DNA from 3 places in the Paenibacillus sp. FSL H7-0703 genome. Region 2 is predicted to be linked to each of the others. Evidence: riboswitches for the same ligand, from Rfam matches in the RefSeq annotation. Region 2 holds a riboswitch; each other region holds the start of a gene.
What was found. A riboswitch is a leader RNA that binds a small molecule or an ion and turns the genes downstream of it on or off. The one in region 2 is predicted to bind glycine.

Region 1 (3,777 bases), 240 kb from region 2:
ATGTTAAAAATACACCGTTGCAAGATCGTATGTGCTTTTCCGTGCTGCAAACCGTGATCGAAACTGCACCTAAACTGCTGGAGGATTTGCACAACTACGAGCATCGTGAAACGATTTTATATGCCGGAACGATTGCTCTTAACGGAACACTGCAAATGGGCTACTTCGGGGATTGGGCTTCGCATACGATTGAACATGCATTATCCGCTGTATATGATATTCCTCATGCTGGCGGTCTGGCAATTCTGTTTCCCAACTGGATGAGACATACAGTGGATCAGGATGCTGCACGCATGAAGCGGCTGATGCTCAGCATGTTTGACTTAGACACCGTAGGTAAAACAGATAGAGAAATCGCCTTGGAAGGTATTGACCGTCTTAGTGCATTCTGGACAAGTCTCGGTGCCCCTTCCACCCTGGCCGATTACAATATTAATGATGAGCAATTGGAAAAAATCGCAAACATTGCAGCCCGTGAAATGGAATACGGAGGCTTTGGTAATTATAAAAAGCTAAATCAAGAAGATATTTTAGCTATTTTGCGTGCATCGTTATAACATTCAAAAGGGAGTGTCCTCAAGCCTGTGATGGCTGAGGGCACTCCCTTTTGGAATTTATGAATTAACCGTGTGTCCCTTTTCTTCTACTTGAATAGCTGCCCCTACACTGGCACCTGCAAGAATGCCCTTTTTCTTACTAGAATTCAGAGAATCCATATAGGTTCGGGTTTCTGCAACTACAATTCCTGATAAGCCGAGCAGTGCAATCAGGTTCGGGAAAGCCATCATTGCGTTAAAGATATCTGCCAGCAGCCAAATCGCATCCAGTTTAATGAACGCGCCCCCGGCAACGAGTAGAATGAACAGATAACGGTATGGCTTAATCCACTTGACCCCAAGCAAGTATTCAACACAGCGTTCCCCGTAATAGTTCCAGCCGAGCATGGTGGTGAACGCGAACATAATCAGAATAATTGTGAGCAGTTCTGCCCCCAGCGGGAATGCGCTGGAAAATGCTTGCTGAGTCATCAGGCCCGCATCGGTAGGCCCGCTCCACACACCGCTAACCAGCAGCGTCAATCCGGTCATCACACAAATAACCATCGTATCAATAAACACGCCTGTCATGGAAATTAGCCCTTGCTCCGCAGGCCATTTGGTTTTAGCAGCTGCGGCTGCAATCGGTGCGCTCCCCAATCCGGCCTCATTGGCAAAAATACCTCTGGCTACCCCACTTCGCATCGCCAGCATAATCGTAGCTCCGGCAAATCCGCCCGTTGCAGATGTAGTTGAAAATGCCGAATGAAGCACCAGCGCGATTGCGGCAGGAAGTTGGTCAGCAAACCGAATCAGTACGATGAGACAGATCAGTACGTACAAGCCTGTTTTAAAAGGAACGACCTTCGTCGATACCTTGGCAATGCTTTTGAGTCCTCCAATGGTAACCAGTCCTGTAAGGATCGCAATAATCAGTGCCGTTACAATAGGCGGAACGCCAAAGCTGTTCTCGGTCGAAGATACAATCGCTTTGACCTGCGGAAACGTTCCAATCCCGAACAACGCTACCAGCATGCCCGAAAAAGCAAACAGCATCGCCAGCGGTTTAAAACGGCGTCCAAGACCTTTCTCAATATAATACATCGGGCCGCCGGAAAATTGTCCATTCCGATCTTTCACCCGGTATTTTACCGCAAGTACACCTTCCGCATATTTTGTCGCCATCCCAAAAAAGGCGGCAACGACCATCCAGAACAAGGCACCCGGCCCGCCCAGCTTAATGGCTGTTGCTACGCCGACAATACTTCCTGTGCCAACTGTAGCCGCCAACGCTGTACTCAAAGCCGCAAAACTACTTACATCCCCGCTGCCTTCATTCGGGGCTTTACCGATCAGCTTGATCGCTAGGGGCAGGCGGAATACCTGCAGCATCTTCAAACGTATGGTCAGCCATAACCCCGTTCCCATGACAAGAATGATGAGAGGCGCCCCCCATATCCAGCTACTAATCGCTTCTAACACATGTACCAAATTCATTTCAACCCGCTCCTCCAGCATATTAGAAAACAAAAAAGAGTCAAATCCGCTGATTCGACTCCTGGAGAGGTTAAAGGCACGAAAAAATACAACCATCTTGTGCAGGTTTCTACCTCTAATAGCTCATAAAAAAGCCTAGGGCATTCCCTGTCACAGGTTATTCGCGTCTCTGTCCTTTTGCCTGAGAGTTTAAGCAGATGTTCTCTGCGGTGCACCTTCGGCGCCCAATTAAGGGTCTCTCCAGAGTTCTGTCCGTTTACGGTCCCCGCTTGTTGCTGTAATCAGCCTAAGCACCTGAGAGTTTTGCCCCTTCGGTCGGAACCTTCGTTCCATCTCCCGCAAACATCAACCAGACATATGAAATTTTTATTCATTATACAGAAAACTTTCAGCTTATTACAAGTGAAAAGTTTGTGAAGCCCTCTGAAATATTATTATTGTGTCTATCAAAAAAGCGGGTACAGCAGATTGCATCCTTAGGATGTCCTCTGCTATACCCGCCCGAGATGATATGAAATTACAATTCTTCACCATTGGTTGCTATCACATTTTTATACCAGTTAAAAGAGTCCTTTTTGGAGCGTTTGAGCGTTCCGTTACCGTCATCATCCAGATCGACGTAAATAAATCCGTAGCGCTTGGACATTTCGGAAGTAGACATGCTCACAAGGTCGATAGGGCCCCAGCTGGTGTAACCAATCAGATCAACACCGTCGGCAATCGCTTCCTTCATTTGGGCAATATGCTGACGCAAGTAATCAATGCGATACGTGTCATGCACAGAGCCGTCTTCTTCCACCTTATCATACGCACCCAAACCATTTTCCACGATGAACAGCGGCTTTTTATAGCGGTCATAAAACGTATTCAGCGTAACACGCAGGCCGATCGGATCGATCTGCCAGCCCCAGTCGGAGGACTGCAGATACGGATTTTTCACGCCACCAATCAGGTTTCCTGCTGCTTTCTCACCTTCTGGACCTGCAGATACGGTCAAGGTCATATAGTAGCTGAATGAGATAAAATCAACCGTATTATTTTTCAATATTTCGGCATCGCCTGGTTCTGTGTGTATTACAACATTATTTTCTTCAAAATAACGATTCATGTAGTTGGAATATTCCCCACGGGCATGCACATCCGTAAAGAACAGGTTCATCTGATTTTCATGCTGGGCTTTCAGTATATCCTCTGGGTTACACGTATGTGGATAGCTTTCCATACGTGCCAGCATACAGCCGATCTGAGCGCCCGGGATGATCTCATGTCCCCGTTTGGTCGCCAGTGCACTAGCTACAAATTGATGATGCAATGCTTGATATATCGCTTGTTGTTTGTTTTCTACACGGTCAATAACCACACCGCCACCGGTGAACGGGCTCATGGTCATTACATTGATTTCATTAAAGGTCAGCCAGTATTTTACTTTATCCTTATAGCGTGTAAACACCGTTTCGGCATAATTTACGTAATGCTGTATGACTTCACGTCCCAGCCAGCCATTATACTTCTGAGTCAGACCTAGCGGTGTTTCATAATGCGACAATGTTACCAAGGGCTCAATATTATACTTGCGCAGCTCATCAAATACATTGTCGTAGAATTGCAATCCTGCTTCATTCGGCTCGGCATCATAGCCATTCGGGAAAATCCGCGACCAGTGGATGGACATACGAAATACTTTAAAGCCCATTTCAGCGAACAATGCAATATCTTCTTTGTAATGGTGGTAAAAGTCTACACC
Region 2 (3,777 bases):
CGATGCGACCCGGACGGCTCAATTCAAAAATGAGCGCTTGATCGTGTTCCTTCAACAGCCCTTGTTTTTGATCCTGTCCGGTGTGTGTCATAGCAATCCCCCCAAGGTGTGTACAAATTGGTCAATCTCTTCTTTGGTTCTTTGCTCCGTCACGGCAATCAACATGTGACCAGCAAGTTCCTCATAGTCCCGGCCCAAATCGTAGCCAGCGATAAATCCAGCAGCTAGCAGTTCGGCCTGGAGTTTGCTCATATCCGTACCCTCAGGCAGTCTAAGGGCAAACTCGTTAAAGGTTGGTGCGTTAAATGAGGCAGTTACGCCCTTCAAGCTCAGCAATTGCTCTAAAGCATAACGGCTTTTATGCAAATTTAGCTCGGCTACTTCCTTGATCCCCTGTCTACCCATGACAGACAAGTATACAGATGCAGATAAAGCTAGCAACGCTTGGTTGGAGCAAATGTTAGACGTGGCCTTTTCGCGGCGGATATGCTGTTCCCGCGCTTGCAAGGTCAGCACGAAGCCGCGTTTACCGTTGCGGTCTGTGGTCTGACCCACAATACGGCCGGGGATACGGCGCATATGTGCCTGAGAAACGGCAAAGTATCCACAGGTCGGACCGCCGAGAGAAGAGGAGATGCCAAGTGGCTGCGCGTCTCCTACCACAATATCCGCGCCCTGTTTGCCAGGTGTCTCCAGCAAGCCAAGTGCCAGTGGGTTGGCACTGACGACCAAAAGACCTTTGTGCGCATGGATGAGATCAGCCATCGGCTTCAGGTTTTCCACGGCTCCGAAAAAGTTGGGGCTTTGGACCAAAACAGCCGCGGTCTGTTCCGATACGACCGCCGCTAACGCATCAGCATCCGTTACGCCGTCCGAACAGCCGATCTCCACGATGTCCAAATCCAATCCGCGTGCATAGGCTGACAATACCTGACGTGCCTCCGGATGGACGGACCTTGATACGATAAGCTGTTTACGGCGGGTAGCCGCAGCGGACAGTGTGCCCGCTTCCGCCAGTGCAGTCGCTCCGTCGTACATGCTGGCATTAGCTACAGCCATGCCCGTCAATTCGCAAATATACGACTGAAATTCGAAAATGGCTTGTAGCTCGCCTTGGCTTACTTCCGGCTGATAGGGGGTGTAGGCTGTATAGAATTCCGAGCGTGAAGTGATGTGCTGGATGACAGACGGAATATGATGATCATAAATTCCTGCGCCAAGAAAGCTGGCATGTGTGTCTGTATTGGCGTTGTGTCCGGCCAGCTCGGCCAAATGTCGGGTCAAGGCTCTCTCGTCGAGCCGAGAAGAAAGAGGAAGTTCCCCTTGATATCGAATGGCCTCTGGAATGTCACTGAATAAATCATCGATGGATGAAACGCCGACCACACGCAGCATTTCGGTTTGATCCTGTTCAGTCATAGGGAGATAACGATGCTGCTTCATAGGTTCTTGGCTCCTTTCGAAAAGCAAAATTTAAATCGTAAATTAGCTAATAAAAAAGTGTGAGATGGAAAACCCAGAAGTTCATATCTGACATGTTTGCTTTATTGAAATGAAGAGAGTTTAAGATCAGCGCGGGCGTTTATAAAAGGGGGCTGCCACCACCTCGGCACGCAGGCGTTTGCCACGAATCTCAACCTCCAGCGGTGTGGAGAGGGCGCTAAAACGACTGTCTATCAAGGCGAGGCCGAGATTACGCTTCAAGGTGGGCGACTGAGTTCCCGTTGTGACCTCACCGATGTGTTGACCTTCTGCGAATACCGGATAATGGGCGCGTGGGATACCGCGATCCATCATTTCCAGCCCGATCAATTTGCGAGGAATCCCTTGATCTTTCTGACGTTGCAGTGCTTCTCTACCGATAAAATCTCCCTTATTCAGCTTGACGAAGAACCCTAGACCGGCTTCGAGCGGTGAAATCGTGGCAGATAACTCCTGTCCGTACAGCGGCAACCGTGCCTCAAAGCGTAGGGTATCCCGAGCACCAAGTCCAGCGGGAATCAGCCCATACGACTCACCGGAACGAAGCAAACCCTCCCATACGGCTGGTGCTTCCGCGGCAGGTACGTAAAATTCAAAACCGTCTTCACCCGTATATCCGGTTCGTGAGACGAGTGCTTTTGCTCCGAACAATGGCACATTCTCATGGAAGCGGAAAGATGCCAGATTCGTAATGTCCGTATCTGCCACGGCTGCGGCAATACGTGCTGCTTCCGGTCCTTGCAACGCCAGCAATGCTATCGCATCAGACACATTCTCCATGTGAACGGATGCAGGCATATGGCGAATTAGCCAATCCCAATCCTTATCGATGTTAGAGGCGTTCACAACGAGCATGTAGCGCTCCGGCCCTTTGCAGTAAACAAGCAGGTCGTCTACTACCCCTCCATCGGGGTAACACAGGAGTGAATATTGTGCCTGACCTGGTTCCAACTGGCTAACATCATTCGTGGTCACCCTTTGCAGAAAAGCTTCGGCCTCTTTGCCTTCAACCAAAAATTCGCCCATATGCGATACATCGAATAAACCCGCACGTTGCCGGACGGCCTCATGCTCCTTTTGAATGCCGCTAAACTGAACGGGGAGCTCCCAGCCGCCAAAGTCAATACAACGAACCCCAGACTGCGTCCCGTAGGACGAATATAGCGGTGTTTTTCGCAAATTAGTCATTTTTCCACTCCTATCGGGTGTGATCGGCTAAACAAAAAAGACAGGCCGAAAAAAACGTATAGACGGCAGTCTACACTCTTTTTTCAGCTCTGTCCTTGATACCAGAAAGTTACCCCGGTATGTACCGGGTTTCCCCTTGGGTGATCCGCTCCAATAGCGAATGCTCTCCAGAGATGCGTCCGGCAGAGGTCCTTTTGCCTGAGAGATTCACCTGCAATGCAGGCTTACTCCTTCGGCGCTACCTTCGGGATCAACAGTATATTACCTGGCTTTGCAGATAACAACTTGATCCGATTCGCGTGCAACTTATGTCTCATAAGCGGCAACAGCTATGCGAATCTTTTTGGCAGTCTCTCCCTCCGCGTTCATCCGCGTTTGCAGTTGTCGGGGTGTTTCCCAAAGCATTTGCTATAACCCATTAATACGCAAATTCATTCGAAATGTCAATAAAAATGTCATCAAAAACAATAGAAAAAACATTTAATATATAAATAAGGATATGTAAGCGTTTGTTATAAGTTATCATATTTTTATATAGTACGCCATATGAGGTCATATGAAGTATTTTTGTTAGTATTATTGACATGAGTGTTCCTGTTGTCATAATCTTAACCTGTCTAATACAGGTGAGCAAAAGCGATTTTATTCATATGGAAGCGAGGGGAACAGGATGGGTGAAGTAAAGCAGCAACTTTGGTATACAGACGAACATGAGTGGGTTCAGCGCACAGAGAATGGAACGGTGCGGATTGGTATTACAGACTTTGCACAGCATCAACTGGGTGATATTGTTTTTGTAGAATTACCGGAGGCGGGAGTAACGATTGAGCAGGGAGCGGAGATCGGTACGATTGAATCGGTGAAGACGGTATCCGACCTTTTTGCTCCGGTGACGGGAACCGTATTAAAAGTGAATGAAGCGCTGGAAGGTACGCCTGAGCTAGTGAATGAATCTCCCTATGAAAAAGGTTGGATGATCGAAGTAGAGATGGGTAAAGATGTGGAGGAAGCATTGGGCAAGCTACTGTCTGCGGATCAATACGAGCAGTTGATTTCCGATGAGCAGTAATGGAGCAATGTAGTATGGAATAAGAGTGTTATTTGTCT
Region 3 (3,777 bases), 2.1 Mb from region 2:
TTCCGTGGAAGCCGCAGGCTCCTCGAATGGCAGAAGCTTCGTTGGTTGATCCAGAGTCAAACCTGCCACATCAGACAATTTCGTGTAGTCCTGCTTCCATGCAAGCCATTGGACCGTTTGCACCAGAAAGGTGGAATCATCCACTTCCTCGAAACCATCATATGTCTTCTTCGACTGTCCGTTTTCCTCACGCACATATTTCGGTGTAGCATCTTCTACAGGGGAAGAATCACCGATGAACGCTGCCTTGCCTTGACCTACCTTGGAGATAGCGGCATAAGGCCCTTCTGCACGGCCCCCGCCGTTATAAACTCCCTGGTCTACAGCATTCCCCCATTTTTTCGTGCCTGAAGGGATATAAGCAATGCCTTTAGCCTTGGTTGGATCAATAATAGCCAGCGTAGATCCTGCATGCATTGCAATCGAGCGCACACCCTTGGTAATACCGAAAGATTGATCTGCGGCTACAATGTCAGTAGCATTCACGTCACCAAGCGCATTATAACGGAAACGAACACCAAAGTTGGTCGCCAGCCAATCGGAGCTTGTTAATCCTTGCATCGCCGGTGATGCTGCTTCTTCTGCAGTCATGCCTTTGGCCGGATTAGTATAGGCTCCACGACGGTAGCCATTCATAACTTCGGAGGAATCCCAACGGTTTTTGTTACGGTCCGCATTATAATGATCGGAGATGAAGAAGACGCTCCCCCCGTTATTCACGTATTGCAGCAGAGCAGCCTGCTCGGATGCCTTAAAGGCAACATTCGCTTCACCAATAATGAACACATCATATTGGCGCAGTTTGTCATATGTTATGGCCTGCTCTCCATAAGTAAAAGGAATGGGACGATTCAATTGGTCTACCGTAAAGCCTACATTACGCAGTCCATTGGCAAAGTCGGAGAAGGCGCCTTCAATGACCCAATCTGCTGCTCCAGCGGTCTGTGCGTGCGTATTATCGAACAGCACCTTTTTGCCTTTTCCATCCGGCAATGTAGTACCGGGTTGACCCGGGTTGCCAGGTTTAGGTTCACCTGGTTCCCCCGGCTCGCTTCCGCTCACCAGTTCAACATCGCTTGGACTTTTCACTCCACCAAAATTATTGTAGGCGCCGAGTGTACCCGTCACACGAATTTTGCTGCCGATCAGCTCAGGATGGCCTGACAGCCCAAATTGCCCTCTGTACGCTGAAGTCAGCTGTACATCCAATAGATTAGACGTATTACGTTCATTTGCCTGATCGGCAATCAGTACGTTAAAATCATTCGCGAACGGAGAAGAAAAGTTAGCCGTTTTCGATCCGGTAGCATGTCCGACGATGTAGCCTTCCACCGTCACCGTACCTCCACTGCTTTGGCCCTGAAGTGCTTCGGCTACTGTCAATGCTCCCTCTGCCTTGACCTGACCGAATGGAACGAAGATCCCGATCAGCAGTGATACGATTGCTGCTAGATGCAGCATCCCTTTTAAGCGTGAACCTGTGAACCGCAAGCCTTTTACCATACGTCAATATCCCTCCTATGTTTTCCATAAATGTACTTGTCCTTTATCAGATTAGCCGCCAATCTTCTAATTCCTTCCTGATTTCATCCATAATTATGTAAATTTTAATCTTTTTTATTGGAAACGCACCTGTTTATGTAAAAATTGAACCCTGTGATTGACACCGAGCACGGCATACATTACCCTAAGGAAGACATGTAGAACGGTATACGCGAATGAAGATGACGGGAGAGTCTGTCCAGGGAGCCTACACTCTGGCGGCACCGAAGGAGCAAGACGCCAGCACCCGGCTGGCGGATAATCTCTCAGGTCCATGTATCGTCATCTGACGCAACTCTGGAGAGAGCGCAAGCCACCCAAGGGGTAAGGCGGTAAGAACACCGCACGAAACTCTCAGGTAACGAGGACAGAGATAAGGGAAACTTCCTTATCCTGTCCTTTTTTGTGCTCACATTGTGCGTCAGCATTAGGAACCGTCATAACCGCGCAAAGACGCGGAAATACCATATAGTATGGTATTAGAACATACAGGGGGTCACACCATGCGTTTCAAAGATGTATTTTCTATTATCGGCCCGGCCATGACCGGACCTTCCAGTTCACACACCGCAGGTGCGGTGCGACTCGCACGCGTTGCCCGGCACTGGCTCGGAGCGCAGCCTGACCGTGCCCGCATGACATTATACGGCTCCTTTGCCGATACGTATAAAGGACACGGTACAGATCTGGCGCTCATCGCAGGACTGCTTAATTACGATACGGACGATCACCGGATTCCCGATGCCGAGCAATGGGCCGAACAAGCCGGGATGGCCGTGGAATTCGCCGTCAGCGGACTCCCCGCGCCTCATCCGAACACTGTCCGTTTCGAGCTGTGGAAGGGCGAGGATCAGCGTACACTGTTGGGCTCCTCCATCGGCGGCGGCAGCATCCATGTCCAGCAACTGAACGAATTCCGGGTCAATCTGACCGGGGAGCTGCCTACGCTGGTGCTTCTCCACTCGGATAAGCCCGGTACATTGGGCGCGATAACTTCAGCTCTGGGCGCGGCCCACATTAACATTGCCTATATGCACGTAGATCGCAAGGGCCGGGATGGTGAAGCACTCACCGCCATTGAAACGGACAGTCCTGCTCCAGCTGAACTGATTGCGGAACTGCGTTCTTTACCTCATATGTATGAAATTAAGATGATTAATTTGAAAAAAGGAGCTGAATCCGATGCGGTTTAGCCATCTGCATGAGATCAGCGCTTTATGCGCTGAAGAATCCACCACGATTGGCCGCTTGATGATTCAAGAGCAGGTACAGGAAACGAATACAACGGAGGAAGAAATCTTTCGCCAAATGTCTGATTATTATGAAGTCATGAAGGAAGCCGTTCATCGCGGTCAGACACAAGACACCGTATCCCGCAGTGGATTGACGGGCGGTGACGGCAAGCGCCTAGCCGAGTATCTGCGGGCAGGGGAAACCTGCTCCGGTGATGCCTCCGCGCTCGCCATGGCTTATGCCCTCTCCGTGTCGGAGGTTAATGCATCCATGGGTCGCATTGTCGCCACGCCTACCGCAGGCTCATGTGGGGTTATCCCAGGTGTGTTCATCAGTGCGCAGGAGCGGTTCGGCTGGGATGATGAGCATATGGTGAACGGCCTGTTCGCCGCTGGGGCCATTGGCTACGTGATCGCCAACAACTCCTTCATTTCTGGCGCGGAAGGAGGCTGTCAGGCTGAGATTGGCTCAGCTATCGGGATGGCCGCTGGCGCTATGGTCGAGCTGCGCGGTGGTACGCCTGAACAGGCTGTTCACGCCGTGGGCCTCGCTCTTAAGAACACGCTCGGCCTGATTTGCGACCCCGTCGCCGGACTCGTGGAGATTCCGTGCATCGTGCGCAACGGGCTGGGAGCCGTGACTGCGCTTGCCGCAGCGGACATGGCTTTGGCGGGTGTGCGCAGCGCTATTCCGTCTGACGAAGTCATTGACGTCATGCTTGAAGTCGGCAGTGCGATGCCGTCGAAGCACCGCGAGACCGCCAAAGGCGGGTTGGCCCAGACGCCGACTGGCAAGCGTTTGACCGAATCACTTACACGCAACACACCGACCAAGAAAGATAAGTCATAATTTATAAGCGGTAGCCTCCTTAAAATAAAAAGAGCAAGCCTATCGTCCTTGGACGTATGCTTGCTCTCTTGTTTTACTGAACGCTTACCTGTACCTTCGTCATTTTACCTGCATATTTCACAGTAATTACAGCTTTGCCCTTGCCCTGTGCCT

Region 1: another riboswitch for glycine. It lies ahead of MHB46_RS20710 (alanine/glycine:cation symporter family protein); the one in region 2 lies ahead of gcvT (glycine cleavage system aminomethyltransferase GcvT).
Region 3: another riboswitch for glycine. It lies ahead of sdaAB (L-serine ammonia-lyase, iron-sulfur-dependent subunit beta); the one in region 2 lies ahead of gcvT (glycine cleavage system aminomethyltransferase GcvT).

What each region holds. Positions count from the first base shown of each region.
Region 1 covers NZ_JBBOPF010000001.1:4,631,542-4,635,318, reverse strand. Annotated here, with positions in the region: gene MHB46_RS20715 (iron-containing alcohol dehydrogenase) at 1-557, shown strand, start outside; gene MHB46_RS20710 (alanine/glycine:cation symporter family protein) at 615-2,033, opposite strand; glycine riboswitch at 2,193-2,287, opposite strand; glycine riboswitch at 2,306-2,382, opposite strand; gene MHB46_RS20705 (glycoside hydrolase family 1 protein) at 2,551-3,777, opposite strand, start outside.
Region 2 covers NZ_JBBOPF010000001.1:4,867,648-4,871,424, forward strand. Annotated here, with positions in the region: gene gcvPB (aminomethyl-transferring glycine dehydrogenase subunit GcvPB) at 1-91, opposite strand, end outside; gene gcvPA (aminomethyl-transferring glycine dehydrogenase subunit GcvPA) at 88-1,443, opposite strand; gene gcvT (glycine cleavage system aminomethyltransferase GcvT) at 1,570-2,670, opposite strand; glycine riboswitch at 2,847-2,945, opposite strand; gene gcvH (glycine cleavage system protein GcvH) at 3,341-3,739, shown strand.
Region 3 covers NZ_JBBOPF010000001.1:2,800,931-2,804,707, forward strand. Annotated here, with positions in the region: gene MHB46_RS12250 (DUF6359 domain-containing protein) at 1-1,503, opposite strand, end outside; glycine riboswitch at 1,719-1,834, shown strand; gene sdaAB (L-serine ammonia-lyase, iron-sulfur-dependent subunit beta) at 2,046-2,735, shown strand; gene sdaAA (L-serine ammonia-lyase, iron-sulfur-dependent, subunit alpha) at 2,725-3,624, shown strand; gene MHB46_RS12265 (Ig-like domain-containing protein) at 3,698-3,777, opposite strand, start outside.